Regions from separate parts of the Nocardioides renjunii genome, predicted to be linked through region 2. Evidence: predicted binding sites of a transcription regulator. Region 2 holds the regulator's gene; the other holds the start of a gene.
The links. Region 2 encodes HrcA, which represses chaperone genes, less so after heat shock. Its sites were predicted from a motif close to TTGGCACTCGNNNNNNNCGAGTGCCAA; they were not measured.
Positions count from the first base shown of each region.

Region 1: groL (chaperonin GroEL) is a predicted target of HrcA. The motif match lies at 8,817-8,843, and genes of this name have one in related genera.

Region 1 is NZ_CP141058.1:773,250-787,852, forward strand. It holds gene otsB (trehalose-phosphatase) at 1-132, shown strand, start outside; SAM riboswitch class I at 208-347, shown strand; gene thrC (threonine synthase) at 358-1,656, shown strand; gene SHK17_RS03600 (MoaD/ThiS family protein) at 1,670-1,945, shown strand; gene SHK17_RS03605 (GDYXXLXY domain-containing protein) at 1,959-2,453, opposite strand; gene SHK17_RS03610 (DUF2157 domain-containing protein) at 2,465-3,691, opposite strand; gene SHK17_RS03615 (SGNH/GDSL hydrolase family protein) at 3,817-4,656, shown strand; gene SHK17_RS03620 (hypothetical protein) at 4,666-5,514, shown strand; gene SHK17_RS03625 (ATP-grasp domain-containing protein) at 5,525-6,391, shown strand; gene SHK17_RS03630 (TadE/TadG family type IV pilus assembly protein) at 6,590-7,018, shown strand; gene SHK17_RS03635 (pilus assembly protein TadG-related protein) at 7,015-8,733, shown strand; gene groL (chaperonin GroEL) at 8,971-10,602, shown strand; gene SHK17_RS03645 (hypothetical protein) at 10,738-11,571, shown strand; gene SHK17_RS03650 (hypothetical protein) at 11,650-12,174, shown strand; gene SHK17_RS03655 (NTP transferase domain-containing protein) at 12,171-12,722, shown strand; gene SHK17_RS03660 (AAA family ATPase) at 12,777-13,655, shown strand; gene SHK17_RS03665 (vWA domain-containing protein) at 13,652-14,603, shown strand, end outside.
Region 2 is NZ_CP141058.1:1,493,505-1,508,107, forward strand. It holds gene SHK17_RS07165 (hypothetical protein) at 1-32, shown strand, start outside; gene SHK17_RS07170 (winged helix DNA-binding domain-containing protein) at 89-1,204, opposite strand; gene SHK17_RS07175 (XdhC family protein) at 1,208-1,660, opposite strand; gene SHK17_RS07180 (aminoglycoside phosphotransferase family protein) at 1,684-2,616, shown strand; gene SHK17_RS07185 (AMP-dependent synthetase/ligase) at 2,762-4,582, shown strand; gene hemW (radical SAM family heme chaperone HemW) at 4,630-5,847, shown strand; gene SHK17_RS07195 (DUF3097 domain-containing protein) at 6,002-6,850, opposite strand; gene SHK17_RS07200 (hypothetical protein) at 6,897-7,205, shown strand; gene SHK17_RS07205 (hypothetical protein) at 7,235-7,651, opposite strand; gene SHK17_RS07210 (DUF2470 domain-containing protein) at 7,708-8,391, opposite strand; gene SHK17_RS07215 (MBL fold metallo-hydrolase) at 8,440-9,303, opposite strand; gene hrcA (heat-inducible transcriptional repressor HrcA) at 9,411-10,433, shown strand; gene dnaJ (molecular chaperone DnaJ) at 10,430-11,596, shown strand; gene SHK17_RS07230 (16S rRNA (uracil(1498)-N(3))-methyltransferase) at 11,612-12,352, shown strand; gene SHK17_RS07235 (Gmad2 immunoglobulin-like domain-containing protein) at 12,519-13,505, opposite strand; gene SHK17_RS07240 (HIT domain-containing protein) at 13,659-14,012, shown strand; gene SHK17_RS07245 (hypothetical protein) at 14,017-14,603, shown strand, end outside.

The DNA.
Region 1 (14,603 bases), 720 kb from region 2:
GAGGGACTGCCGGGCCTGGTCGTGTGCTCGGCCTCCACCGAGCAGCCCCAGCTCGTCGACCTCGCGGACGTCGTCGTCGACGGCCCCGACGGCGTGGTCGAGCTGCTCGGCGGCCTCCTCCTGCGTCGCTGACCGCTGGGCGGACGCCCCTCATCCACATCGTGGACTCGGTGTGCGCATCGTGAGACGGCCGTCCTAGGCTGAGCGTGCTCATCACGAGGGACTGAGGGAACGGCCCGACGAAGTCCCGGCAACCACCCATGAGCCTCCTGCCCGGCCCACGCCCGGCAGTCATGGGAGCAGGTGCCAAATCCGGCCCACGCGAGAGTCGCGGGGACAGATGAGAAGGAGGACTTCATGAGCACCGTGCTGCACGAGACCACCACCGCCGCTGCGTCGACCGGCTCGACCCGCAAGGGGCTCCGGGAGGGCGCCTTCGGCCACGCCCGCGCCCTGGCCTGCCGCGAGTGCGGGCACGAGGTCGAGCTCGGGCCGTCGTACGCCTGTCCGGAGTGCTTCGGGCCCCTCGAGGTGGCCTACGACTTCCCGAACGTCACGCGCGAAGAGATCGCCGCGGGTCCGGCCAACATCTGGCGCTACAAGGCGCTGCTGCCGGTGCCGTCCGACATCGAGCAGAGCCCCAACACCGAGCCGGGCTTCACCCGCCTGCTCCAGGCGCACAACCTCGGTCGCGAGCTCGGCATCGACACGCTGTGGGTCAAGGACGACTCAACCAACCCCACCAACTCCTTCAAGGACCGCGTGGTGGCGTGCGCGCTGAGCGCCGCGCGCGAGCTCGACGCGAAGGTCTTCGCCTGCCCCTCCACCGGCAACCTGGCCAACGCGGTCGCCGCGGCGGGTGCGCGGGCCGGCATGAAGACGGTGGTCTTCATCCCGAGCAACCTCGAGAAGCCCAAGCAGGTCAACTCGGCCGTCTACACCGACCACCTCGTGGCGGTCGACGGCAACTACGACGACGTCAACAAGCTCGCCTCGGAGATCGCCGGCGAGGAGGAGGGCTGGGCGTTCGTCAACGTCAACGTGCGCCCCTTCTACGCGGAGGGCTCCAAGACGCTGGGCTACGAGATCGCCGAGCAGCTCGGCTGGCGGCTGCCCGACCAGGTCGTCATCCCGGTCGCCTCCGGCTCGCAGCTGACCAAGGTCGACAAGGCGTTCCGCGAGCTGGTCGCCCTCGGCCTCGTCGAGGACAAGCCCTACAAGGTCTTCGGCGCGCAGGCGACCGGCTGCTCACCGGTCTCGGTCGCCTACAAGGCCGGCACCGACGCCATCCGCCCGGTCAAGCCCGACACCATCGCCAAGAGCCTCGCGATCGGCAACCCGGCCGACGGCATCTACGTCCTCGACATCTGCCGGCGCTCCGGCGGCGCCGTGGAGGACATCACCGACGACGAGGTGCGCGACGGCATCCTGCTGCTCGCCCGCACCGAGGGGATCTTCACCGAGACCGCCGGCGGCACCACGGTGGGCGTGCTCAAGAAGCTCGTCGAGACCGGCCAGCTCGACCCGACGCTGGAGACCGTGGTCATCAACACCGGCATGGGCCTCAAGACCCTCGACGCCGTCGCCGACCGCGTCGGCCCCGCCGCCACCATCGCACCCAGCTACGACGCCTTCGTCGCGTCCGGCGTCCTCTGAGAGGGAACCACCCATGGCAGTCTCCGTCCGGATCCCCACCATCCTGCGCACCTACACCGGCGGCGAGTCCGAGGTCAGCGCCGAGGGCGACACCCTGGCCGCGGTCCTCGACGACCTCGACGCCCACTACGCCGGCATCAAGGGCCGCATCCTCGACGAGGCGGGTGCGCTGCGGCGCTTCGTCAACGTCTACGTCGGCAACGACGACGTCCGGTTCCTCGAGGACCTGCAGACGCCCACCCCGGACGGCGTCCAGGTCTCGGTGATCCCGGCGGTCGCGGGCGGCTGAGCCGCAGCGACACTCACGGCCCCCGTACGTCGACCACGGCGGCGTGGCCGCGGCCGTCGACGCGCACCTCGGCGACGGCGCCGTCACGCAGCAGGTCCTCGGCCGCCGCCGCCTCGTCCTGCGGCAGGAACCAGCTCTCGATCCCGCAGCGCAGCTGCCACGACCCGTCGTCGCACGCGAGGTAGGGGCCCTCGCCCGGCCGTTCGCGCGACCACCCGTCGGCGACCCACACCTCGCCGTCGGGGACGAGGCTGACGTAGACGTCGCCCCGCTCCCCGTCGTCGGGGACCTGCCCGCCGCGGGGCAGGTCGGGGTAGTCGAGCGCGACGTACGCGCCGCGGAACGGGTCGACCGGGTCGAGGGCCGCGACCCTCAGGAGGTAGGTCTCGCCGGTGGCCCGGGCGGAGAGCTGCGGGGCGACGGACAGGCCGACGAGGGCGAGCTGCGTCACGGCGACGACGGCAGTGGTGGCGGCGGTGGTGGCGGCGGTGGTGGTGGTGCGGTTCACGGGTCTGCTCCTCAGGAGGCGTCGGTGGAGGTGTCGGGAGAGCTCGGGGTGGGCGGGGCCTCGAGGGCCTGGGCCAGCCCGCGGCGGGCCCGGTCGAAGAGGAACCCGGTGCCGAGGAAGACGGTGCCGAGCACCACGAACAGCCAGGCCCCGGTGACGATCGGCGCGAAGACCGCGAAGCTCTGGAACGTGGTGAAGACGACGAGCGCGGTCGTCGCCATCCAGGTGAGCGCCGGGTGGTCGCGCAGCGCGCCCAGCGCGACGAGACCGACGGCGAGGGCGGCGTACGCGGCGACGGCCACGGCGGCGCGCAGCCAGTCGGCCGTGCCGACGTCCGAGGCGTCCGCACCGGTGGTCCACAGGGCGAGGGCGCCGGCGCCCAGCAGCACGCCGATCGCACCGACCGGCTCGAGGATCCGGGCGCCGGGCCGGGTGACGGCGGCGAGCGCTGCCGCAGCGGCTGCGACGGCCAGCGCGAGCACGAGGGACGTCGACCACACGATGCCGTCCGAGCCGATGCCCGGGACGGCGGCGACGAACCCGGCCAGCAGCGCCATGCCGGCAGCCACGGTGCGCCAGGCGCGGGCGAACCGGTCGGCGCGCCCGTCGTGGACCACCGCCAGCGCGGCCGCGAGCACCGCGCCCGCGCCGAGGAGCACGACGACGGTGAGCCCGGTCTGCTCGTCCCACAGCGGTCGGGCCAGCCACCACCCGACGCCGGTGACCACGCCGACGGCGAAGGGCGCGAAGGCGCCGGTCAGGTAGCCGTGCAGGAGGGCTCCGGCCGCCCACAGGCCGACGAGGCGCGGCTCGAACGCGGGGACCTGCAGCGACTGGGCGGCCTGGAAGACCATCGCGCCGAGGCCGAGGGCGGCGAGGAGCCGGGCGGCCCCGACGACGGAGGGGGACGCGCGTCGGTGGGCGAGCACCTCGCCCCCGACGAGGAAGAGCAGCCAGAGGGCCGCGACCAGCCCGAAGCGGGTGAGGGGAGCGAGCCGGTCGAGGTTGGCGGCCACGAGCCAGACGAGCCCGGTGCCGACGAAGGCACCGCCGACCCGGAGGAGGAGCCCGCCGAGGAGCGGCCGGGCGTGGCGCTCGGGTCGGTAGCGGGTCGAGATGCGCGCGGCCTGGCCCTCGGTGATGAGGCCCTGCGCGGTCCAGTCGTCGAGCTCGGATCGCAGCCAGGACAGCCGGCGCGGGGGGACGGGGCGGGGTGGGAGGCTGACGGATTCGGTCATGTCCCCACCGTCGTCCGCCGGTGGGCCGGTGTCGTGAGTACGCGGACCCGGGTGTGGGTGAGCCGTTGGGCGCTCCGTCGACCGGGGTTGTGCCGACGTTCAGGTCCGTGTGGTTCAACCGACCCGTGTCCAGCAAGCACCTGACCCGCGCCGGGGTGGCGCTCACCCTCCTCGGCGGCGTCGCCGGCGGTACGGCGTACGGCGCCCGCGAGCTGCTGCAGCGCCAGGCCGCCCAGGCGCGGCGGGCGATCGGCAAGCCGCTGGGGGAGCAGGCGCCCTCGGCCGACAAGCACTACAAGCGCAAGTACGGCGAGCCCGTCGACCTGCTCGTCCTCGGCGACTCGATCGCCGCGGGCCTCGGGGCGGAGCGGCCCAAGCACACGCTCGGCAGCCGCCTGGCGCGCGGGATCGCGAAGCACGCCGGCAGGTCCGTACGGCTGCGCACCGCTGCCGTCGTCGGGTCCGAGAGCAGCATGCTGGCCGGGCAGCTGGCGTCGCTGCCCGACTCCTACCGCCCCGACGTCGCCGTCATCATCGTCGGTGGCAACGACGTCACGCACCGGGTGCCGGTCGCCGAGTCGGTGCGCCACCTCGGCGCCGCGATCGACGACCTGCGCGCCCGGGGGGCCGAGGTGGTCGTGGGCACCTGCCCGGACCTGGGCGCGCTGCGCCCGGTCCCGCAGCCGCTGCGCGCGCTGGGCTCGCGGGCGTCCCGCCAGCTCGCGGCCGCCCAACGGGCGGAGGCGCTGGAGCGCGGTGCCCGGGTGGTCTCGCTCGCGCACGTCGTCGGCCCGTTCTTCATCAGCAACCCCGACGAGATGTTCAGCCTGGACCGCTTCCACCCGAGCGCCCACGGCTACAAGCGGACCGCCAAGGCGATGCTGCCGTCGGTGCTCGCGGCCCTCGGGCTGGTGGAGGTCGTGCCGTTCGGGCACCACGTCCCGGGGGTGGGCGGGTCAGGCTAGGGTTCGCGGGTGCGCACCACTGCTCGACGAGCCGGCGAGGCCGTCAAGAAGGCGGCGAAGAAGGCCGGCCGCATGCAGCCGTCCCCCGAGCCGCTGGAGCAGCCGCTCCCGGCGGTCGAGGTCGACGCCCGGGCGGAGCGCCGGCGGCGGCTCCTCGCCAGCAACCTGACCGAGCTGGCCATCGAGTTCCGCACCGACAAGTGGGGCGTGCACAAGTACACCCCGCACTACGAGCGCCACCTGCAGCACCTGCGGGGGGAGTCCTTCACGCTGCTCGAGCTCGGCATCGGCGGCTACAAGAAGCGCCGCAAGAGCGGGGCGTCCATGAAGATGTGGCGCTGGTTCTTCCCTCGGGCCCGCATCGTCGGCCTCGACATCGAGGACAAGAGCTGGCTGACCCGCGGGCACATCCACACCTACCTCGGCGACCAGACCGACCCGGAGGTCCTGCACCGGATCATCGAGGAGCAGGGTGCGCCGATGGTCGTCATCGACGACGGCAGCCACATCCCCGCCCACGTGCGCGAGTCCTTCCGGATCCTGTTCCCGCTGCTGCCCGACGGTGCGATCTACTGCATCGAGGACACCCAGACCTCCTACTGGCCGGCCTGGGGCGGTCAGCTCGACCCGCGGGCGCCCGGGACGTCGATGGACCTGGTCAAGGACCTCGTCGACGGCCTCAACCACGAGGAGTTCCTGGTCGAGGGCTACGAGCCGAGCTACACCGACCAGTGGGTCCGCGCGGTGCACTGCTACCACAACCTCGTGATCATCGAGAAGGGCGACAACCGCGAGGGCACCAACCGCGACCACGCCGCCCACCAGTTCCACGGCTCCTCCGAGCTCCCCAAGGCATGAGGGTCCTCGCATGACCGTCCTCCTCGCGACCAGCGGCGACCTGCCGCAGGGCGAGCCCGGCGCGGCCGCGCTCGACAGCGTGCTCCACGAGCGCGGCACTGACTTCGCCTGGGTGCGCTGGGACGACCCCGCCGTCGACTGGGCCGGCGCCGACCTCGTCGCGGTCCGCTCCACCTGGGACTACGTCACCCGGCACACCGAGTTCCTCGAGTGGGCCGGCTCGCTCGACCAGGCCCGGCTGCTCAACGGCGCCGACGTCTTCGCCTGGAACCACGACAAGCGCTACCTCGCTGACCTCGGCGACCTCCCGGCCGTGCCGACGCTGCTCGCCGACGACCGCGCGAGCCTCGCGGCCGCCGTCGCGGAGCTCGGCACCGCCGTGGTCAAGCCGCGCGTCGGTGCCGGAGGCGCCGGGCTGATCGTGGTGACCGATCCCGACGACCCGCGCCTGGGGCGGCCGGTGCGCAGCCACCCCGACTACCCCGAGGTCGACGGCCCGTGGGTGGTGCAGCCGCTCGTGGAGTCCATCCGCACCTCGGGCGAGGTGTCCGTCTACGTCCTCGGCGGCCGGCTGACCCAGCGCTTCGACAAGCAGCCGGGGCCGGGCGACGTACGCGTCAACGAGGAGTTCGGCGGGCGGGTCCGGGCCGTGGACACGGGTGAGGTCGGCGACCTCGCGATGCGGGCGTACGACGCCATGGCCGAGCGCTTCGGCCGGCCGATGGACTACCTGCGCGTCGACCTGCTGCAGTGGGACGGCGACTGGGTCGTCAGCGAGCTCGAGCTGATCGAGCCGGGCCTCTACCTCGACGTCTCGCCGGCCAACGCCGGGCCCTTCGCCGACCTCCTCGAGGCCCGGCTGCGCGACGTGCGCTGAGCGACCTGGAGGCCGCGCCCTCGGGGCCCCCGCGCCCGTCCGGTGTCGGTCCCGCGCCGGGATGGCCTACGGCGCAGTGGTCATATCGGGCTATTAAGTCCGGCCGGTGTGCCGAGGCATCCTTGAGCGTCCGCCGATAGCGTCGATCGGTGTCGGCCCGTGGGTCCGGGGTCGGTCATGACACGAGAGGGGGAGACGGTGTCTCTGTGCCGCAAGCGAACCAACGAGCGGGGTGCTGCCGCCGTCGAGTTCGCCCTCGTCGTGCCGCTGCTCTTCGTCCTCGTCTTCGGGATGATCGACTTCGGGTGGGCGATCAACCGCTACGCCGTGATCAACAACGCCGCGCGTGAGGGCGTCCGCCTGGCCAGCCTCGGCACGGACTCCTCGGAGGTCGCGGCCTCCGTCCTCGACTCCCTGTCCGACTCCGGCCTCGACGGCGCGGAGATCGACGTGGAGGTCAACTGCCTCACCCCCACCGGCGGTGCCTGCGGGTCCTGGGGGGACGCCGCCTCGGGGGGCACCGCCCTCGTCGAGGTGACCTACGTCGTCGAGTGGCTGACGCCGGTCGGGGCGACCATCAGCGATGGCCTTGTCATCCGAAAGACCAGCCGAATGAGGATCGAATGAAGCTGCGCCGCCGAACCATCCGCCCGCGCGACGAGCGGGGGGCCACGGCCGTGATGGTGGGCCTGCTGTCCACCGTCCTCTTCGCCACGGCCGCTCTCGCCGTCGACATCAGCTCGCTCGCGATGGAGCGGCAGCGGCTCCACGACCACGTCGACTCCGCCGCTCACGCCGGCGCCTTCGCGCTTCCCGGCACCGGGACCCAGGCACAGACCGCGGCCCTCAGCATGGCCAACAGCCAGGACGGCGACCTCAACCTCACGGCCGGCGCCAACACCAAGCTCCTGTGCATCGTGGCGTCCACCGGCGTGACGCGCGAGGTCAAGGCGTCGCAGATCCCGAGCACGTGCAACCCCGGCCCGCCCGGCGCGCCCTTCACGGCGTCGCGCTACCCGGGCCTGAGGTGCAACAGCTACATCTGTGCCATCCCGTGCGCCACCGGCACCGCGGCCAAGTGCAACACGATCGAGGTGCGAGCCGAGAAGCCGGTCGACTACGGCTTCGCGCCGATCATCGGGTTCGACCAGGGCAACACCGGCTCCGTCGCCTCGGCGGCGTGCAAGGGCCCGTGCGGCAGCGAGGTCCCGAACCCGCTCGACATCGTCATCATGGCCGACCGCACGGCCTCCATGCCGTCGGCGGACCGGGCGCAGATGAAGATGGCGATCCTCAACTCGCTCAAGACGATGACGCCGTCGCTGCACCACGTCGCCTTCGGTGCCCTGGCCAAGTCCCGCACCTCCGGCTTCACGCCCAAGGGCAGCTTCATCCGCCCGACGCACCCGGCGACCCCGGTCTACGAGGACTGCGCCAGGTTCACGACGACGTCCACCCGCAACGCCTGCCGGGACCGCAACACCGCCAAGCAGACCGTCTACAACGCCGCCGTCGCCGACTGGGAGGCCGGCGAGTCCGCGTTCTCGAAGTCGGCGGGCTGGGACGGCACCGGCGAGACCGACAGCGACGGGATCTGCCGGTCCGAGGCGGTGCGCCTCAACGGCCGCGTCGCCGCCGACACCCGCAACGAGGGCACCTGGATCCCGGTGGACTGGACCAACGGCTACCTCACCGAGACGGGCGCGCTGGTCAGCAACAGTGCGCTGGTGGACGCCATCAGCTGCCTGCCCGAGTCGGCCTCGGGCGAGTACGGCACCAACATCGGCGGCTCGCTCAAGGCGGCGGTGCGCAAGGTGATGGGCGGCAGCACCGTCCCCGGCGCCTCCGACCGCCCGGGCACTCCCCGCAAGGTGGTCATCTTCGAGACCGACGGCCAGCCCGACGAGGTCGGCAGCGCGACGGGAAGCACGGCCATCGGCACCACCAGCGAGCTGTGGAGCGGCCAGCAGTCCACGAGCTCCTCGGTCAAGAACGGCACCAACGGCTGCAACCGGTTCAAGGAGGTAGCCACCAACGCCAAGGGGGCCGGCGTCATCGTGATCACGATCGGCTTCGGCTCGGCCACGACCGCGACCTGCGAGCGCTACTTCGACTTCGCCGGCGAGCAGAAGGTCAAGGACGTGCTCGCCTCGGCGGCCTCCAACGCACCCAGCGGCGGTCCGAGCACGGCGGGCGACTGCACCACCCCCGCGGGCATCGCGGCGGAGAACATCGATGGTGACTACTTCTTCTGCGCCACCAAGGGCGACGAGCTCGCCGAGATCTTCAAGACCGCGCTCAACCAGGTGAGCAACAGCATCAGGTTGATCAAGCTGCCCTGAGGCTCCTCCCGACGCATGACGCCACCCCCGGCCGGGCCGGGGGTGGCGTTTGCACTCTCCGGGGTCGAGTGCTAAACATGAGGTTGGCACTCTCGTCATGAGAGTGACAACGACCCGGGTGACGCTGAGGTCCGCAGAAGTCGGCGTGAATGGATCGCCGGCGGAGCGGGTCGTCCGTCGCGGGCAGCCCGCCCGGCGTCGACACACAGACTCACGTCGATAGGAATCGCACGCGATATGGCCAAGCTGATTGCTTTCAACGAGGAGGCCCGCCGCGGCCTCGAGCGAGGGATGAACACCCTCGCCGACGCGGTCAAGGTCACCCTCGGCCCCAAGGGCCGCAACGTCGTCCTGGAGAAGAAGTGGGGCGCCCCCACCATCACCAACGACGGTGTCTCGATCGCCAAGGAGATCGAGCTGGAGGACCCCTACGAGAAGATCGGCGCCGAGCTGGTCAAGGAGGTCGCCAAGAAGACCGACGACGTCGCCGGTGACGGCACGACGACGGCCACCGTCCTGGCTCAGGCCATGGTCCGCGAGGGCCTGCGCAACGTCGCGGCCGGCGCGAACCCGATGGGCCTCAAGCGCGGCATCGAGGCCGCCGTCGCCGCCGTGTCCGAGCAGCTGCTCGCCATGGCGAAGGACGTCGAGACCAAGGAGCAGATCGCCTCCACCGCGTCGATCTCCGCCGCTGACACCACCGTCGGCGAGATCATCGCCGAGGCGATGGACAAGGTCGGCAAGGAAGGCGTCATCACCGTCGAGGAGTCCAACACCTTCGGGCTGGACCTCGAGCTGACCGAGGGCATGCGGTTCGACAAGGGCTACATCTCGGCCTACTTCGCCACCGACCTCGAGCGCATGGAGGCCGTGCTGGAGGACCCCTACGTCCTCATCGCCAACTCCAAGGTCTCCACGGTCAAGGACCTCCTGCCGCTGCTGGAGAAGGTCATGCAGTCCGGCAAGCCGCTGCTGATCATCGCCGAGGACGTCGACGGCGAGGCGCTGTCGACCCTGGTCGTCAACAAGATCAAGGGCACCTTCCGCTCCGTCGCCGTCAAGGCTCCGGGCTTCGGTGACCGCCGCAAGGCCATGCTGCAGGACATCGCCATCCTCACCGGTGGCCAGGTCATCTCCGAGGAGGTCGGCCTCAAGCTCGAGTCGGCCGGTCTCGAGCTGCTCGGCCAGGCCCGCAAGGTCGTCATCACCAAGGACGAGACCACCATCGTCGAGGGCGCCGGCGACCAGGCCCAGATCGAGGGCCGGGTCAACCAGATCCGCGCCGAGATCGAGAAGTCGGACTCCGACTACGACCGCGAGAAGCTCCAGGAGCGCCTCGCCAAGCTGGCCGGCGGCGTGGCCGTCATCAAGGTCGGCGCGGCCACCGAGGTCGAGCTCAAGGAGCGCAAGCACCGCATCGAGGACGCCGTGCGCAACGCCAAGGCCGCGGTCGAGGAGGGCATCGTCGCCGGTGGCGGCGTCGCGCTCGTCCAGGCCGGTGCCGAGGCGTTCACCAAGCTCGACCTGACCGGCGACGAGGCCACGGGTGCCAACATCGTCCGCGTCGCCATCGAGGCCCCGCTCAAGCAGATCGCGATCAACGCCGGTCTCGAGGGTGGCGTCGTGTCCGAGAAGGTGCGCAACCTCGAGGCGGGTCACGGCCTCAACGCCGCGACCGGTGACTACGTCGACATGATCGCCGAGGGCATCATCGACCCGGCCAAGGTCACGCGCTCCGCGCTGCAGAACGCCGCGTCGATCGCCGCGCTGTTCCTCACCACCGAGGCCGTCGTGGCCGACAAGCCCGAGAAGGCTGCCGCCATGCCCGGCGGTGGCGACATGGGCGGCATGGGCGGCATGGACTTCTGACCTGACGGTCAGGACCACCGCTCCACCACAGCACCACCAGCAGGGCCCCCGCTCCGGCGGGGGCCCTCGCTGCGTCTGCGGCCCCGTGGCGTCAGTGGTCCGGAGGGAGGTGGTGGGCACTGGTACTAATGGGACATGCGCCTCCCCGTGCCCGGCCCCCGCGACCTGTTCTCGGCGCTCGAGCGAGGCGGGGAGCAGGTCGAGGCCCTGCTCGGAGCCGTGCCGCGCATGCTGGCCCTGCTCGACCAGGCCGAGGTGCTGGTGGCGCGGGCCTCCGCGACGATCGACCGGGTCGGGGCGGTGGCCGACGACGCTCAGGAGCAGATCGATCGCGTCGGGGCGGTGGCTGATGGCGCGCAGCAGCAGATCGATCGCGTCGGGGCGGTGGCTGATGGCGCGCAGCAGCAGATCGACCGGGTGGCGGCGGTGGCTGATGGCGCGCAGCAGCAGATCGACCGGGTGGCGGCGGTGGCTGATGGCGCGCAGCAGCAGATCGACCGGGTGGCGGCGGTCTCCGACGGCGCGCAGCAGCAGATCGACCGGGTGGCGGCGGTCTCCGACGGCGCGCAGCAGCAGATCGACCGGGTGGCGGCGGTCTCCGACGGCGCGCAGCAGCAGATCGACCGCGTGGCGGCGGTCTCCGACGACGCGGCCCTGCTCGTGGGGCGCGCCACGACGCTCCTCGACGCGATGGAGCCTTCGCTGACCACGCTGCAGCCCGTCCTGCAGACGCTCGCCGACACCACCCACCCGGAAGAGGTGGCCGCGCTCGTGCGCCTCGTCGACCACCTGCCCGCCCTCACCGAGCAGGTCGAGCGCGACGTGGTGCCGGTGATGAAGACCCTCGAGACGGTGGCTCCCGACCTGCACGAGCTGCTCGAGGTGTCCCGCGAGCTCAACGAGCTCCTCGGCAAGATCCCCGGCGTGGGGCGGCTCAAGCGCAAGCTCGAGGAGGACGACGACGCCTGAGGCGGAACGGGCCGGCGCCACTAGGCGTCCAAGGGGTGTGGCACGGTGAGGACACCGGCCCGGACCACAGGAGGAACCGTGAACACCAGCCGACCCCGCACCCTCTCCGTCACCCTCGTCTCGCTGCTCGCGCTGGGCAGCCTGGCCGCCTGCGGGTCCGACGACGCCGACAGCGGCACCGACACGAGCACCCCCTCGAGCAGCGCCTCCAGCGAGTCCGGGGCCGGCGCGAACGACGAGTCGGGCTCGTCCGGCTCCGGCACCCGGGCCCTCACCGCCGACGGGTCGCTCGCGGGCAAGTGCGCCATGCCGTCGGCCGAGACGCTGGCCACCTTCGACACCGCGTTCGCGGGCACGGTGACCTCGATCGACGGCGGCACCGCCACCCTCGAGGTCGACCAGTGGTACGCCGGCGAGGAGGCCTCGACCGTCACCGTCGAGGCGCCCGGGGACGACCTGCAGGACCTGCTCATGGCCGTCGACTTCCAGGAGGGCGCCGCCTACCTGGTGAGCGCCGACGGCGACCGCGTGAGCCTCTGCGGCTTCTCCGGCGAGCAGTCCCCGGAGCTCGAGGCGCTCTACGCGGAGGCCTTTGCGTCGTGACGTCCGTGGCCGGGCTGCTCCTCGCCGCAGGCGCCGGGGAGCGGTTCGGCGGGCCGAAAGCCTTGGCCCGCGACGACGACGGCACCTCGTGGCTGCTCCGGTCCGTGCAGGCGCTCCGCCCGTGCGCCGAGGTCGTGGTGGTGCTGGGCGCGGAGGCAGAGCGGGCCGCCGCCCTGCTGCCGATGTCGGTGTGGCGCGTGCGCGCGGACGACTGGGCCGACGGGATGGGGGCCTCGCTCCGCACCGGCCTCGACGCCCTCGGCCCGACCGCGCACGACGCTGCGCTCGTCTCGCTGGTCGACCTCCCCGACGTGGGCCCGGCCGTGGTGTCCCGCCTGCTCGGAGCGCACGAAGGGCCCGGGGACCTGGCGCGAGCGGCGTACGACGGCGTGCCGGGCCACCCGGTCCTGATCGGGCGGGAGCACTGGGCGGGCGTCACCGCGACCGCCGCCGGCGACCGCGGTGCCCGCGACTACCTCGCCACGCACGAGGTCGCGCTCGTCGAGTGCGCCGACCTCGCCACCGGCGCCGACGTGGACGCCCGCTGACCCGTCCGGCGCAGCCCAACGTGCGACCAACGTGCCGGGTCGTAGCCTGACCGCATGCCTGTGAGGATGGACTCCGCTGCGGACGTGGCTGCCCGGCTGGGCGGGACGGGATACCTCGCCGACGAGGAGCTGGCCACGGTGGTGTTCCTGGCCGCGCGCATGCAGCGGCCGCTGCTCGTCGAGGGCGAGCCGGGCACCGGCAAGACGGCCCTGGCCGAGGCGCTGGCCCAGAGCCTGGACCTGCCGCTGGTCCGGCTCCAGTGCTATGAGGGGATCGACGCCAGCCAGGCCCTCTACGACTGGGACTTCCCGCGGCAGATCCTCCACCTGCGGGCGCTGGAGGCGGCCGGTGACGTCGACCCCGACGAGGCGGAGAAGAGCCTCTACGACGAGCGCTTCCTGCTCTCGCGTCCGGTCCTCGCCGCGCTGCGGCAGGCGCCGGCGGTACTGCTGGTCGACGAGGTGGACCGCGCCGACGACGAGTTCGAGGCGTTCCTGCTGGAGGTGCTCTCGACCTGGCAGGTGACCATCCCCGAGTTCGGCACGGTCACCGCGCCCGAGCCGCCGCTCGTGGTGCTGACCTCCAACCGCACCCGCGAGCTGCACGACGCGCTGAAGCGTCGCTGCCTCTACCACTGGATCGACCACCCGGGCCTCGAGCGCGAGGTGCAGATCGTGCGCTCGCGCGCCCCGGAGGTCAGCGAGGTGCTGGCCCAGCAGGTGGTCGGCCTGGTCCAGCAGCTGCGCTCGCGCGACGACCTGCTCAAGCCGCCGGGCGTCGCGGAGACCCTCGACTGGGCACGCGCGCTGACCTACCTCGGTGCCGCGGAGCTCGACCTGGCCTCGGCGGCCGCGACGCTCGGCGCGCTGCTGAAGTACCGCGAGGACGCCGACCGGGTGAAGGCCGCGCTCGACCGGATGATGGTGCGATGAGCACCGCCCCGACCAGCCCGACCGGTCCGGCGTCGCCCGGACGTCGGTCCGCGGACGAGGTGCTGCTCGGCTTCACCCGTGCCCTGCGTGCCTCGGGCGTGGCGGTCACGCAGGACCGGTCGCAGGGCTTCCTCGCCGCGGTGGCCGCCGTCGGCGCCGACGACCGCCGGGCAACCTACTGGGCCGGGCGGGCGACGCTGTGCGGCTCGCCGGACGACCTGGCCCGCTACGACCAGGTGTTCGCCGCGTGGTTCGACCCGCGCGACGGGCTGCCGCGGGCGCGGCCGCGCGAGACGCCGCGCCCCGCTGCGGCGCACCTGCTGCCGGACGCCGAGGGTGCCGGCACGGAGGGCGAGGGTGACGAGGACGTCGTCCGCGCCCGGGCGTCGGCCGCGGAGGCGCTGCGGCACCGGGACGTCGCGACGCTCGACGCCGCCGAGAAGCGACGGCTGGCCGGGATGTTCGCCCGCCTCTCGCTGCGCCCGCCGAGCCGGCGTACGGCACGCCACCGCAGGTGGCACCGCGGCCAGGTCGACGCCGCCCGCACCCTGCGCAGCTCCCTGCGTCACCTCGGCGAGCCGGGCGAGATCGCGTGGCGCCGTCGCGGCACCCGGCCGCGGCGCGTGGTGCTGCTGGTCGACGTCAGCGGCTCGATGAGCGCGTACGCCGACGCGCTGCTGCGGCTGGCCCACCGCCTCACCCAGTCCGCGCGCACCACCGGCGGCACGGTCGAGACGTTCACGGTCGGTACCCGGCTGACGCACCTCACCCGGGCCCTGCGCTCGCCGGACGCCGACCGCGCCCTCGTGGTCGCGGGGGAGGTCGTCCCGGACTGGTCGGGCGGCACGCGGCTCGGGGAGACGCTGCAGGTGTTCCTCGATCGGTGGGGCCAGCGCGGCATGGCCCGCGGCGCCGTCGTCGTCGTCTTCAGCGACGGGTGGGAGCGCG
Region 2 (14,603 bases):
TGCCGGTCGGTGCGGACGGGCTGCCGTTCTGAGCCGTTCTGGGCCTTTGCGGGCCGTTCTGGGCCCTTCGCCGAGACCGCGAGGCGCCTCAGACGGCCTCGCGGGTGAGCGACACGTCCGTCACCTCGATGCCCAGGGCCGCCTCGAGGGCCGCGACCGGCTCCTCCAGCTCCGTCCTTGTCGGCTTGCGGGTGCGGGCGAACCACGTGACCTCGAGCGGACGTCGCCGCGAGCTGCCGCCGGCCCGCCAGAAGCCGGTGATCCTCCCGTCGACCAGCAGCGGCGGGAGCAGCATCCCGTTGGAGTCGTTCCACAGGCGGCGGTTGTGCTTGGGGCTCACGAAGCGGTCGCGCGCCTTGGAGTCGTAGCCGCACAGCAGCGCGTCGAACTCCGGGAGCAGCCGTACGCCGGGCAGGTCCCGCGGCGGCGGCGCGTCCGCCAGGTCGAGGTAGCCGCGCCCGTCCGGACCCTCGTCCTCGACGACGTCCGTGCTGCCGAGGCCCGCGAGGCCCTCCTCGACCGCGCGCAGGGACATCCCCGACCACCACGCCAGGTCCTGGCGGGACGAGGGACCGTGGGCCGCGAGGTGCAGGCGGACGACGTCGGTGGTGGTGGCCAGCCCGGTGCGGTCGAAGGTCCGGTAGACGGGCCTGCCCTGGCCCTCCCACCGGTCGCTGGAGGCCGGCCGGCGGACGAGCCCGCCGTGGGCGAAGGACAGGTAGCGCCCCGGGACCGTCTCCGTGGCCCCCTGCGCGTGCGGTGCGTGCCGGCCGAGCCAGTCGACGAGGTGGTCGCGGAGCTCGTCGGGGGTGCGCCACTCGCGGGCGAAGTCCTCGATGGAGAGCCACAGGGCCGCGAGCTGGTCGTCGGTGACGCCCAGCATCCGGGCCCAGCGGCGGTGCTGGCCGACCCGGGTCGCCTCGGCGAGCACGGTGTAGGCCGCCGGGCTGGCCGTGTGCACCGTGCCGCGGATCGTGCTGCCCCGCACGATCGCGCCCGTGTCGTACGCCTCGGTGATCGCCGCGTGGGTGGTGCCGGGGAAGCGGGCGCCGAGCCCGATGAAGGCGGAGCGGGCGGTCTGCGTCTGCATGTCGCCGATCGCGTGCACGGCGGCCGCGACCTCGGCGCCGCTGGCGGGGACGGGACGGTCGGGGAGCTGCCGGGCCAGCGACGCCGCGCCCAGCTCGGCCCAGGTGCGCGCCACGTCTCAGCCGCGCATCGGGCCGCCGGGGCGGCCGTGGGACTCGGCGACGATCTCCGCGACCACCGACAGCGCGATCTCGCCCGGGGTCCTGCCACCGAGGTCGTGGCCCGCCGGCACGTGGAGAGTGGACACGTCGACGCCCTCGGCGACAAGCTCCTCGACCAGTCCCGCGGCGCGTCGCCGGCTCGCCATCATGGCGACGTAGGCCGCCTCGGAGGCGAGCGCAGCCCGCAGGACCGCCGGGGCGTCCGGGGCGTCGTGGTCGCAGAGGACGACCGCGTCCCCGGGACGGGGGTCGAGACCCGGACCGCCGTGGTCGGCCGGCTCGACGACCACGGTGCGGCCCACCGTCGACGCGATGGCGGCCAGCGCCCGGGCGATCGGGTTGTCGCTGAGGACGAGGATCCGCCCGTGCTCGACGCCGTCGTCGGACCACGGCCGCTGGCGCTCGCTCATGGCGGCCAGCCTAGAGTCGCGGCATGCCCGTCACCATCCCTCCGGGACTGCTCGCGCAGCGGGCGCTCGGCGAGGACTGGTCCGGGTGGCTCGACCGGCTGCCGCGCGTGGCCGCCGACCTCCTCGAGGAGTGGCGGCTCACGCCGGTCGCGCTGCCGCTGCACGGGTTCTGCTCCCTCGTGCTGCCGGTCACCGACGCCGACGGCACGGGCGCGGCCCTCAAGATCACCTTCGACGGCGACGAGGAGTCGCTGCACGAAGGGCTGGCCCTGCAGCACTGGGGCGGGCGCGGCGCCGTACGCCTGCTCCGGGCCGACCCGCGGCGGCGCGCGCTCCTGCTCGGGTGGCTGCCCGGCCCCGACATGGGCGACGTGTGGGACGTGGAGGCGTGCGAGGTCGTCGGCGGGCTCTACGACCGGCTGCACGTCCCCGCCATGCCGCAGCTGGCCACCGTGGCGTCGTACGTCGAGCGGTGGCTGCGCGACCTCGACGAGCTGGGCCGCGACGTGCCGATCCCGCGGCGCTACGTCGAGCAGGCGTTGGCGCTCGGCCCCGACCTCCTCGCCGACGCGGCCGCCCCCGTCGTGGTGCACGGCGACCTGCACTACGCCAACGTGATGGCCGACGACGCAGGGGAGTGGCTGGCCATCGATCCCAAGCCGATGGCCGGCGACCCGCACTACGAGCCCGCACCCATGCTGTGGAACAGGATGGAGGAGCTGAGCGGCCCCGGCGCCGTCGGCTCGGTGCGCGACGGGCTGCGGCGCCGCTTCCACGCCCTCGTCGACGCCGGTGGGCTCGACGAGGCGCGGGCGCGCGACTGGGTCGTGGTCCGGATGGTCGTCAACGCCGGGTGGACGGTGCAGGACGCCCGCGCTGACCGTCGCCGGCTCACGGCCGAGGAGCAGGACTGGATCACCCGCTGCGTCGCGATCACCAAGGCCGTGCAGGACTAGTCGCCCGCCGCGGCTCACTGGTCCGGTCAATTCGCCGTGTTTGCTACCACTCGGTAAACCAAGTGATCTAGGTTACAGCCCAGTCAGCAGCAAGCCCCGCTGTGTGACGCGCCGCGTCACGCTCCGACGAATGAGTAGGTAACAGATGCCGATCACCATCGACACGGCGTTCCTCGACACCATGCCACCCAACGTGGCCGTCCAGTTCTTCGACCGCGTCGCGGCGTCGCCCGACAGCGAGGCGTTCCGCTTCCCGCGCGGCGAGGCCTGGGAGTCCGTCACCTGGAAGCAGGCCGGTGACAAGGTGGAGGCACTCGCCGCGGGCCTGATCGCCCTGGGGGTCGAGCCCGAGCAGCGCGTGGGGATCGCGTCGGGCACCCGCTACGAGTGGATCCTGGCCGACCTCGCGATCATGTGCGCCGCCGGCGCCACCACGACGGTCTACCCGAGCACCAACGCCGAGGACACCGTCTACATCCTCGGCGACTCCGAGAGCCGGGTCGTCTTCGCCGAGGACGCCGAGCAGCTCGCCAAGCTCACCGCGCACCGCGCGGAGCTGCCCCACGTCAGCAAGGTGGTCGTCCTCGACGGCCAGGGCGACGGCGACTGGGTGATCTCCCTCGACGACCTCGCCGCGCTCGGCGCGGCCAGGCTGGCCGAGCAGCCCGACGTCGTGCGTACGACGTCGCAGGCGATCGCCCCCGACCAGCTCGCCACCTTGATCTACACCTCCGGGACCACCGGTCGCCCCAAGGGCGTGCGGCTGCGGCACTCCTCGTGGGTCTATGAGGGCGAGGCGATCCGCGCGCAGGGCATCCTCGGCCCGGACGACCTCGAGTTCCGCTGGCTGCCGATGGCCCACTCGTTCGGCAAGGTGCTCATGTCGACGCAGATGGCGTGCGGCTTCGCCGCCGCGATCGACGGCCGCGTCGAGAAGATCGTCGACAACCTCGGCGTCGTGAAGCCGACCTTCATGGGCGCGGCCCCGCGCATCTTCGAGAAGGCTCACGGCCGCATCGTCACCATGCAGGCCGCCGAGGGCGGCGCCAAGGAGAAGATCTTCAAGAGCGCCTTCAAGGTGGGCCTCGAGGTCGAGCGGCTCAAGCGCGAGGGCAAGTCCGTCCCGCTGGGGCTCAAGGTCCAGCACGGCCTGTTCGACCGGCTGGTCTTCTCGAAGATCCGCGACCGCTTCGGCGGCAACGTCCGCTTCTTCATCTCGGGCGCCGCGGCGCTCAACCGCGACATCGCCGAGTGGTTTGGCGCGGCCGGCATCACGATCCTCGAGGGCTACGGCCTGACGGAGACCTCGGCCGGCTCGTTCGTCAACCACCCCCAGCAGAACAAGTTCGGCACGGTCGGTCCGGTCTTCCCGGGCAGCGAGGTCAAGCTCGGCGAGAACGACGAGATCATGATCAAGGGTCCCGGCGTCATGGACGGCTACCACAACCTGCCCGAGGAGACGGCGAAGACGCTGACCTCCGACGGCTGGCTGCACACCGGTGACAAGGGCGCCCTCGACGAGGACGGCCACCTGGTCATCACCGGTCGCATCAAGGAGCTGTTCAAGACCTCGGGCGGCAAGTACATCGCCCCGCCCGCGATCGAGTCGAAGTTCAAGGCCGTGTGCCCCTACGCCAGCCAGTTCATGGTCTTCGGCGACGAACGCAACTACTGCGTCGCCCTCGTCACCCTCGACCCGGACGCGATGGCCGGCTGGGCCGAGGAGAACGGCATGAGCGGTGCGTCCTACACCGAGATCGTGCGCTCGGACGCGGTGCGCCAGATGGTCGCCGACTACATCGAGGACCTCAACAGCCACCTCAACCGCTGGGAGACGATCAAGAAGTGGAAGCTCCTCGACCACGACCTGACGGTCGAGTCGGGCGAGCTCACCCCGTCGATGAAGGTCAAGCGCAACGTGGTGCAGCAGAACAACCAGGCGCTCATCGAGGAGATGTACGCCTGACCGTCACGGTTGCGTGAGCGGGGGTGCACGCGTGGTTGGATACCCGCGTGCCCCCCGCTCAACCCGACGGCGACCTCGCCCCCGAGGACGGCCTCTTGCCCGACGAGGCATGGGCGCAGTTCGGTAGCCGGCCCTTCGGCCTCTACGTCCACGTGCCGTTCTGCACGGTGCGCTGCGGCTACTGCGACTTCAACACCTACACCGCCCACGAGCTCGGTGACGAGGTCGGCGCCAGCCGGTCGACGTACGCCGAGGCGGCCATCCGCGAGATCCGCTTCGCCCGCAACGTCCTCGGCCACCGCGACGTGCCGATCGAGACGATCTTCTTCGGCGGCGGCACGCCCACGCTGCTGAAGGCCGCCGACCTCGGGGCGATCGTGGCGAGCGCGGCCGCGGAGTTCGGCCTCGCCGACGACGTCGAGATCACCACCGAGGCCAACCCCGACAGTGTCGCGGCCTGGGACCTCGAGGAGCTGCGCACCGCGGGGTTCAACCGGATCAGCTTCGGCATGCAGTCCGCGGTCGACCACGTCCTGCGCACCCTCGACCGCACCCACGACCCGCTGCGGGTGCCGGCGGTGGTCGACTGGGCACGCCGGGCCGGCTTCGAGGACGTCAGCCTCGACCTGATCTACGGCACGCCGGGGGAGTCGCTCGCCGACTGGGAGACCTCCGTCGACGCCGCCCTGGCCTGCGAGCCCGACCACGTCTCGGCCTACTCGCTCATCGTCGAGGACGGCACCGCGATGGCGCGCCAGGTCGCGCGCGGCGAGCTCCCCATGCCCGACGAGGACGACCTCGCCGACAAGTACCACCTCGCCGACGAGCGGTTCACCGCCGCCGGGCTCGGCTGGTACGAGGTGTCCAACTGGGCCACCTCGCCCGACCACTGGTGCCGCCACAACCTCCTCTACTGGACCGGCGGCCACTGGTGGGGCGTCGGCCCCGGCGCGCACTCGCACGTCGGCGGCGTCCGCTGGTGGAATGTCAAGCACCCGTCGGCGTACGCCCAGCGGCTCGCCACCGGCGTCTCGCCCGCCCTCGCCCGCGAGGTGCTCGGCTACCGCGACCAGCGCGTCGAGCGGGTCCTGCTCGAGATCCGGCTCGTCGAAGGCCTGCCGGTCACCGCGCTCGAGGCCGCGGGCCGCTCGCACGTGGCCCGGCTCGTCGCCGACGGCCTCGTCGAGCTCGCGGCCGAGCGGCTCGTGCTCACCCAGCGCGGCCGGCTCCTCGCCGACGCCGTGGTGCGCGACCTGGTCGACTGAACCCGCTCGCTGGTCGAGTAGCCCGCGAGGGACGAGCGGGCGTATCGAGACCCATCAGTCATCGCGGATCTCGATACGGGTCGCCGGTCCCTCGCTGCGCTCGGGTCCGGCCGAGCCCTACTCGATCTCCCGACGTGATCTTCCCTGAGCAAGCTCAGGGAAGCGTCGTGAAGTCGATGAGCTCCTCGACGCGGCCGAGCAGGGCCGGCTCGAGGTCGGCGTACGACGTGACCCGGCCGAGGATGTGCTTCCAGGCGCGGGCGATGTCGGCCTGGTCGCGGTGCGGCCAGCCGAGCTGCTGGCAGGTGCCGGTCTTCCAGTCGATGCCCTTGGGCACCGAGGGCCAGCGAGGGATCCCGAGCCGGTCGGGCTTGACCGCCTGCCAGACGTCGATGAACGGGTGGCCGACGACGAGGACGTGCTTGCCGACGGGGGAGCGGGCGATGCCCTGCGCGATGCGGGCCTCCTTGGACCCGGGGACCAGGTGGTCGACGAGGACGCCGACGCGACGCTCGGGTCCGGGCCTGAAGTCGCGGAGGTGGTCGGCGAGGTCGTCGACGCCACCGAGGTACTCCACGACGACGCCCTCGATGCGCAGGTCGTCGCCCCACACCTTCTCGACGAGCTCGGCGTCGTGGCGGCCCTCGACGAAGATCCGGCTGGCGCGGGCGACGCGGGCGCGGGCGTTGGGCACGGCGACGGAGCCGGACGCCGTACGCGTGGGCGCGGCGGGGGCGCCGCCGCGGACCGGGCGGGTGAGGATCACCGGCTTGCCCTCGAGCAGGAAGCCGGGACCGAGCGGGAACGTCCGCCGCTTGCCGCGCCGGTCCTCGAGGGTCAGCGTGTCGATGTCGCGGTCGACCGCGACCACCTCGCCGCACCAGTCGGTCGTGATCTCCTCGACGACCATCCCGAGCTCGGTGGGCACCTCGACGGCACGGCCGTTGCGGGGCGCCTTCCAGTCACCGGAGAGGACGTCGGTTCCGTAGCGATCGCTGGGCACCGGGTTACGTTAGGCGGCCGACGCCGCGAAACGGGGGTGGCACGCCGTGGTCAAGCGCTCCAGGCCGACCCAGCAGAGCGACATCGCGCGCTCCTTCGGGGGCCGCAGCGGCTTCGCCTCCGAGGAGCTGGACGCCCGCGGTCGGCGTGTCGCGCCGATGAGCCGCTGGGAGCGGGCCGCGGCCCGGCTCACGTGGGACGAGTCCGGGAACCACTACGAGGACCACGCGGACGACGACCACGTCCCGCTGTTCCGGCTGGTGCCGTCGGCCGAGCTGCTGGTCGCCGTCGCGTGCGTGCTGGTACTCGTCGGGGGGTTCGCCGCGCTGATCGCCTACCTGGCGCTCACACGCTGAGCCCCAGGAGCCGGCGCCGCGGCGAGCGGTCAGCCCTCGGCGATGCCGTCGCCCTGGGCGCCCTCGCCACTGTTGGCGTCGACGCTCGTGTCGGTGGTCGAGGCGTCGGGCTCGCGGCTCGCCTGGCCCGCACCCTCGCCCGGGCCGCCGCTCTGGCTCGGCGCGGTGCTGGCACCGTCGTCGTTGCCGAGGTCCTCCTGCGTGGCGTCCATCTCGAGCTCCTCGCGGCTCTTGGTCTCCTCGGCGTCGGGGTCGAGCGGCTCCGCGAGCGGGTTGTCCTCGCCCGGCTGGAGGTCCTCGGGGAGCTGGTCGTCGGAGATGCCGCCGAGGGTCGCGGAGTCGGGCGACGTCGTACCTCCCGAGTGGTCCGAGTCCGCCGGGCTGGTGCCGCTGGAGGACCGCGGGGTCTCGGTGTGGTCGGGCTGGGACTCGGTGTTCTCGGTCATGTCCTCATGCAACCGACTCGAGCCGATCGCGTCCAGCCCCATGGGGGTGTGGCGTCTCAGCAGAGGCCGGCGTGCAGCTGCGAGCGCAGCGCCTCGCCGAGCTCCTGCGGCGAGGACACCGTGCGCAGGAAGTCGAGGCGCTCGGTGTGGGCCCCGGCCGAGTCGAGCCACGACACGTCGACGCCCGACGGGTCGACCCGCAGCAGGCTGGCCGCGAGGAGGGTCCGCACCGGGATCCCGAAGGTCGACGCCATCGCCGTGCGCAGCTCGCTCTCGTGCGCCTCGTTGGCGTGCTCGGCGGTGCGCTGGAGGTAGCCGGGGTTGAGGACGTGGCGGCGGTCGCGGAACCGGTCGAGGTCCACCGGCACCGGCCGGTCGTCGCAGAACAGCGTCACCCGCGTGGGGTCGAGCGCCACGAGGGAGCGTGACTCACCGCAGCACGCGCAGCCGGCGCCGCGCTCGGCGAGTCGGCCCTGGAGGAACAGGTCGATCCGACGACCGCCCGTCGCCGGGTGGCTCAACCCGCTGGACACCTCGACCACGCCGCCCGCGCCGCCACGGGCGGCAGTGACCAGCGCGGAGTCCTCGCAGGCGCTGAAGACCGGCGCGCCGTGCACGTCGCAGGTGACGTCGTAGTCGTCGTCGAGGCTGGTCTGGCGGTCCTCGCTCACCCGGAGGGTGATCGCGTCGGGGCACGACAGCACGCTGCGGGCCAGCACTGCTGCTTCGGTCGGTGTCATCGGTCCTCCGGCGATTAGGTAAGGCAAGCCTAACTCGCTGAAGGGTGATCACACCAGAGGGAGCCGCTTCTGGCTGCGGGGCAGGTGCTCGTAGCCCAGGCGCACGGCGCTCACGAGGAGTGCCGGGTCCCACGGCCAGTCGCCCTGGGCCAGCGCCTCGGACTGCGGCACGCCGCGCGACGCCAGGTCGCGGATCGTCTCGGCGACCACGCCGAGATCGACGCGCTGGTCCTGGACGAACGCCTTGTCGACCACCCGGCCGTGGCCGGGGACGACCACGGTCGCGTCGGTCATCAGCTCGAGGACGAGGTCGAGCGTCAGCGGCCACTCGAGCGGCCAGGAGTCGTCGCCGATGAACGGCGGGTCGGACTCCTCGACCAGGTCGCCCCCGAGCAGCACGTCGGCGTCGGGGACGTGGACCACGAGGTCGCCGGCGGTGTGGCCGCGGCCGGGGTGCACGAGCTCGACCGCCCGGTCGCCCAGGTCGAGCTGGACCACCGACGAGAACGTGTGGGTGGGCGGTCGGAGCGCCGTGGCGAGGATCTCGTCGCGGTGCGGGTCGCCCGCCGCGTCCTCGTACTTCGCGAAGGTGCGCTCCGCGGACTCGACCATGTGCTCGGCCGCCCAGTCGGTCGCGTGGATGGGCACCTCGCCGAGCTGCTCGACCACGGTGGCGTTGCCGAAGTGGTGGTCCCAGTGCTCGTGGGTGTTGACGATCCCGGTCAGCGGCCCCGCGCCGAGGCGTCGTACGTCCTCGGCGACGGCGCGCGCCTGGGCGGCCGAGCCGTGCGTGTCGACCATCAGCAGGCCGTCGGACCCGCCGACGAGCGTGATGTTGACGTGCATCCAGTCGTAGTGCGCCACCCAGACCCGCGGGGCGACCTCGGTGAAGCGGGGGGTGTGGTCGGCCATGCTCGCGAGCCTACGGTTGGCTAGTAGTCTTGGCACTCAGGACGAACGAGTGCCAGCCCGTGCCGGACGGCACCGGGCGCGCCGCCCCGCGAGCGAGGAGGGATTCCATGGTCGACGACCGCAAGCTGGACGTGCTGCGCGCGATCGTGGAGGACTACGTCGCCACCGAGGAGCCGGTGGGCTCGAAGGCCCTCGTCGAGCGCCACGGCCTGGGCGTGTCACCGGCGACGGTGCGCAACGACATGGCCGCCCTCGAGGACGAGGGCTACATCCACCAGCCGCACACCAGCGCCGGCCGGGTGCCGACCGACAAGGGCTACCGGCTGTTCGTCGACAAGCTCGCCACCCTCAAGCCCATGAGCGCGGCGGAGCGCCGGGCGATCTCGACGCTGCTGGACGGCGCCGTCGACCTCGACGACGTCGTGCAGAAGTCGGTGCGGCTGCTGAGCCAGCTCACCCGCCAGGTCGCGATCGTGCAGTACCCCACCCTGTCCCGCTCGACGGTGCGCCACATCGAGCTCGTCTCGCTCACCCCGACCCGGATCATGGTCATCCTCATCCTCAGCACCGGCCGGGTCGAGCAGCGCCTCGTCGAGCTCGACGAGGCCGTCGTCGACACCGACCTCGCGGAGGTGCGGGTCGCGGTCAACCAGGCGAGCGCGGGAGTGCAGATCGCTGCGGCGGCCGCCGCCCTGGGCGAGCTGCCCGACGCGGTCCGCCCGGAGCAGGCCGAGTCGACGCGCGCGATCGTCAGCGTGCTCGCCGAGGCGATGTCCGACCACCGCAGCGACGAGCGCGTCGCGGTGAGTGGCACGTCCAACCTGGCCCGCTACGGCGACTTCGAGACGGCCGTGCGCCCCCTGCTCGAGGCGCTCGAGGAACACGTCGTGCTGCTCAAGCTGCTCGGCGAGTCGGGTGTCGACGCGCTCACCGTCCGCATCGGGCACGAAGGCCCCTACTCCGAGCTCGCGGCCACCAGCGTGGTGGCCACCGGCTACGGCCCGCAGGAGTTCCACCTCGGCTCCCTCGGCGTGGTCGGTCCGACCCGCATGGACTACCCCGGATCCATGGCAGCCGTGCGCGCGGTCGCGCGCTACGTCTCCCGGATCCTCGATGAAGGAAACCAGTGACCCAGGACCCCTACGAGATCCTCGGCGTCTCCCGAGACGCCGGTGCCGACGAGATCAAGAAGGCCTACCGCAAGCTCGCCCGGCAGCTGCACCCCGACGTGAACCCGGACCCGGAGACCCAGGACCGGTTCAAGGACGTCACCCGCGCCTACGAGGTGTTGAGCGACCCCGGCAAGCGGGCGGCGTACGACCGCGGCGGTGACGCCTTCAGCCAGGGCTTCGGCGGTGCCGGCCAGGGCTTCTCGTTCACCGACATCATGGACGCGTTCTTCGGCGGTGGGGCTCCCGGCGGCGGCCAGACCCGCGGCCCGCGCTCGCGGGCCCGCCGTGGTCAGGACGCGCTGATCCGCCTCGACGTGACGCTGGCGGAGGCCGCCTTCGGCGTGACCCGCGAGCTCAAGGTCGACACCGCCCTGCGCTGCGAGGCGTGCGAGGGGCAGGGCACGGCGCCCGGCACCTCGCCGACGACCTGCGAGACGTGCCACGGCCAGGGCGAGGTCGCCGTCGTGCAGCGCTCGTTCCTCGGCGAGATCCGCACCCTGCGCCCGTGCGCGGCGTGCCGCGGCTACGGCTCGATCATCCCCGACCCGTGCCGGGAGTGCTCCGGCGACGGCCGGGTCCGCTCGCGCCGCACGCTGACCGTGAAGATCCCCGCCGGCGTCGACCACGGCACTCGCGTCCAGCTCACCGGGCAGGGCGAGGTCGGCCCCGGCGGCGGACCGTCCGGCGACCTCTACGTCGAGATCCACGTCGAGCCGCACCCGACCTTCAACCGCAACGGCAACGACCTGCACACCACGGTGTCGCTGCCGATGACGGCGGCCGCCCTCGGCACGCACCTCACCCTGCCGCTGCTCGAGGCCGACGTGGCGACCGCCGACTCGGAGTCCGGGACGGAGACGACCTTCGAGCTCGAGATCAGCCCGGGCACCCAGTCCGGCAGCGAGCAGGTCATCCGTGGCTTCGGCGTGCCGAGCCTGCGCGGCGGTCGTGGCGACCTGGTCGTCAGCGTCGTCGTCGACACCCCCACGCGGCTCGACCCGCGCCAGGAGGAGCTGCTGCGCGAGCTGGCGGCGATCCGCGGCGAGGAGACGCCCGACGGGCAGGTCGAGGCCCCGCACAAGTCGATGTTCGGCCGCCTGCGCGACGCCTTCCAGGGCTGAGTCGGGCGCCGCGCCGTGTCGCTGCCGGTCCACCTCGTCGAGTCGCTGGCCGACGCGACGGTCGGGTCCCTGGTCGAGGTGACCGGTGACGAGGCGCACCACGCCGTCGCCGTACGCCGGCTGCGCGAGGGCGAGCAGGTCGTGCTGACCGACGGCCGCGGCACGTCGGTCACCGGCGAGGTGGCCGCCACCGGCAAGCGGCTGTTCACCGTGACGGTGGCCTCGCTCGAGCGCACCGCCCGCCCCGACCCGGCCGTCACCGTGGTCCAGGCCCTGCCCAAGGGCGACCGCGGCGAGCTCGCCGTCGAGGTGCTGACCGAGGTCGGGGTCGACACCGTCGTCCCGTGGGCCGCGTCGCGATCGGTCGCGGTGTGGAAGGGCGAGCGGGCCGCGAAGTCGCACGCCAGGTGGCAGGCCACCGCCCGCGAGGCCGCCAAGCAGTCCCGCCGCTCGTGGCTGCCCACCGTGGCCCCGCTCGCCTCGACCGCGGAGGTCGGGCGCATCGTCGCGGCGGCCGACCTCGCCGTCGTGCTGCACGAGGACGCCACCGCCCCGCTCAGCGCGGTCGACGTACCCGCCTCCGGGCGGATCGTGGTGATCGTCGGGCCCGAGGGCGGCATCGCCCCCGAGGAGCTCACCGCCTTCGCCGAGGCCGGCGCCCAGGCCGTCCGGCTCGGCGACGAGGTGCTCCGCACCTCGACCGCGGGCGTCGTCGCGGTCGCGGCGCTGCTGGCCCGCACCCCTCGCTGGGGCTGACGGCGCGAGGGGGGCGGGCTGGATGTCGGGCTGGCTGGCTCCGGCTCGGCGGTCCCCGGATATCCGGGGACTCCAGCGACAACGCGGAAGATCCGAGCCACGAGATGACTCGGATCTTCCGCGATCTCGGCCGACGGCCGACGGCGTACGACGCGCCGCGACGCGCCTACCGGACGGTGATGGTCTTCGTGTCGACCGACGGCCCGTTGCCCTCGGTCCCACCGCTGGGGTCGTCGGTCTCGCACTGGACGACCACCTCGCCGGTGACGCCGCCGAGCGGCAGCTCGACCTCGAACGGGAAGAGCCGGTCCTCCATCCACCCGTCGGACTGGTAGCCCTCGAGCGCGACCTCCTGGCTGCCCTGCAGGAGCCGGCAGGGGCCCGACGCCTCGAAGGAGTTGGCCACGCCGGTGACCGTGACCGTGTCGCCGGAGACCGTGTCGCCCTCGGCGGGCGAGGTGATGTTGACCAGGTTGAGGGTACGCAGCGCGCTGGCCGCCGAGACCGGCGTGCCGGTCGGTCGACCGAAGAGGTCGAGGCCCGGGGCGTCGCGCTGGACGACCACCGGCACCCGCTCCTGCTGGACGCCCTGGAGGGTGAGCACGAGCTGCTGCAGGGCGAGGCGGGCGTCGCGCCTGCTCATCCCGTCGGGCGCCTCGGTGAAGGCGTCCGAGGGGAGCTGCACGAGGAGGACGCCGTCGGTGGCGGTGACCGAGGCGACCTCCATCTGCGGCCACAGCGTGCGGTAGTCCGGGTCGTCGGGCTGGCCGCCGCCCGCGACGAGGCGGGCCGCCTCGGTCAGCGGGTCGCCCTGCACCCGGTGGAACTCGCGGAACAGCGCGGTCCTGCCGCCCGGGCCGTCGCCGGCGAAGTAGACGGGGACGGCGGTGCCGGACTCGGACGGTGCCTCCGAGGTGGACTCGGTGGGCGACTCGGTCGGCGTCCCGGTGGAGGACTCGACCGGCGCGGGCGAGGGGGACTCCGACTGCTGCGCCCCGTCGCTCGCCGTCGGCTCGCCGGTCGAGTCGGAGACGGGCCTCGGGTCCTCGCCGCAGGCGACGAGGACCAGGCTGGTCGCCACGACGACGACCGCGGCGCCCGCGCGGCGTCGTACGGCGCGGGCGAGGGCCGCTCGGGACGTGGTGGGGGTCATGGTCGTCACGGTACGGCGCCTCCGCGCCCGCCGATCCGCGCACACGCCGCGCCACCCCGACCACCCCGGCGCACCCGCACCCGCCGAGCGCGGCCGATCACCCGACCGTCGATTCCGGGCGCCGCGCGCGCCCCGCGGCCGTAGGGTGGCGCCATGAGCGACACCTCGGCGGACTGCGTCTTCTGCAAGATCGTCGCCGGGGACATCCCGGCCGACGTGCTCGGTCGCAACGACCACGCGATCGCGATCAAGGACCTCAACCCGCAGGCCCCGTTCCACGCGCTCGTGCTGCCGGTGGCGCACCACGAGAACGCCGGAGCCTCGGCCGCGGCGGACCCGACCGGCACCGGTCACGCGATCGCCCTGGCCGACGAGGTCGCCCGGGCGTCCGGCAACGACGACTACCGGCTCATCGCCAACACGGGCGCCTCCGCCGGCCAGACCGTCTTCCACACCCACTTCCACGTCCTCGGCTCCGCGCCCGGGATGACCGAGTCGCTGGTCTGACCCGGTGCTGACCCGACCCCGCCGCGCGCTCGCCGCCGCCCTGGCCTCCGGGCTGCTGCTCCTGACCGCCTGTGGAGGCGACGACCCCGCCTCGGACCCCGCGGACGACCGCACCGCCACCCAGCCGGCAGAGGCCGATGCCGCGAGCCCGGAGTCGGCCGCCGACGCGGGCGAGGAGCAGGCCCAGCAGGCCGGCCACGACGGGCACTACGCCGAGCCGGCGCGGTCGAAGAGGCTGCGCGCCGGCGAGACGCGTACGACGATCGCGATGCCCGGCAGCTACACCCCGTCAGCCCCCTACGGCACCGGCACCGACGACTACCGCTGCTTCGTCCTCGACCCGGGGCTGGAGCGCGACGCGTGGCTCACCGGCACCCAGGTCCTGCCCGGCAACCCCGACACCGTCCACCACGTCATCCTCTTCCAGCTCCCGCCGGAGCAGTCCGCCGCGGCGGAGGAGAAGGACGCGGCCGAGGAGGGCGAGGGCTGGACGTGCTTCGGTGGCACGGGGCTCGAGCGCGTGCAGAACGTCGACCGGTCGTCGTGGATCGGCGCCTGGGCGCCCGGTGGTGAGGAGACGGTCATCAAGCC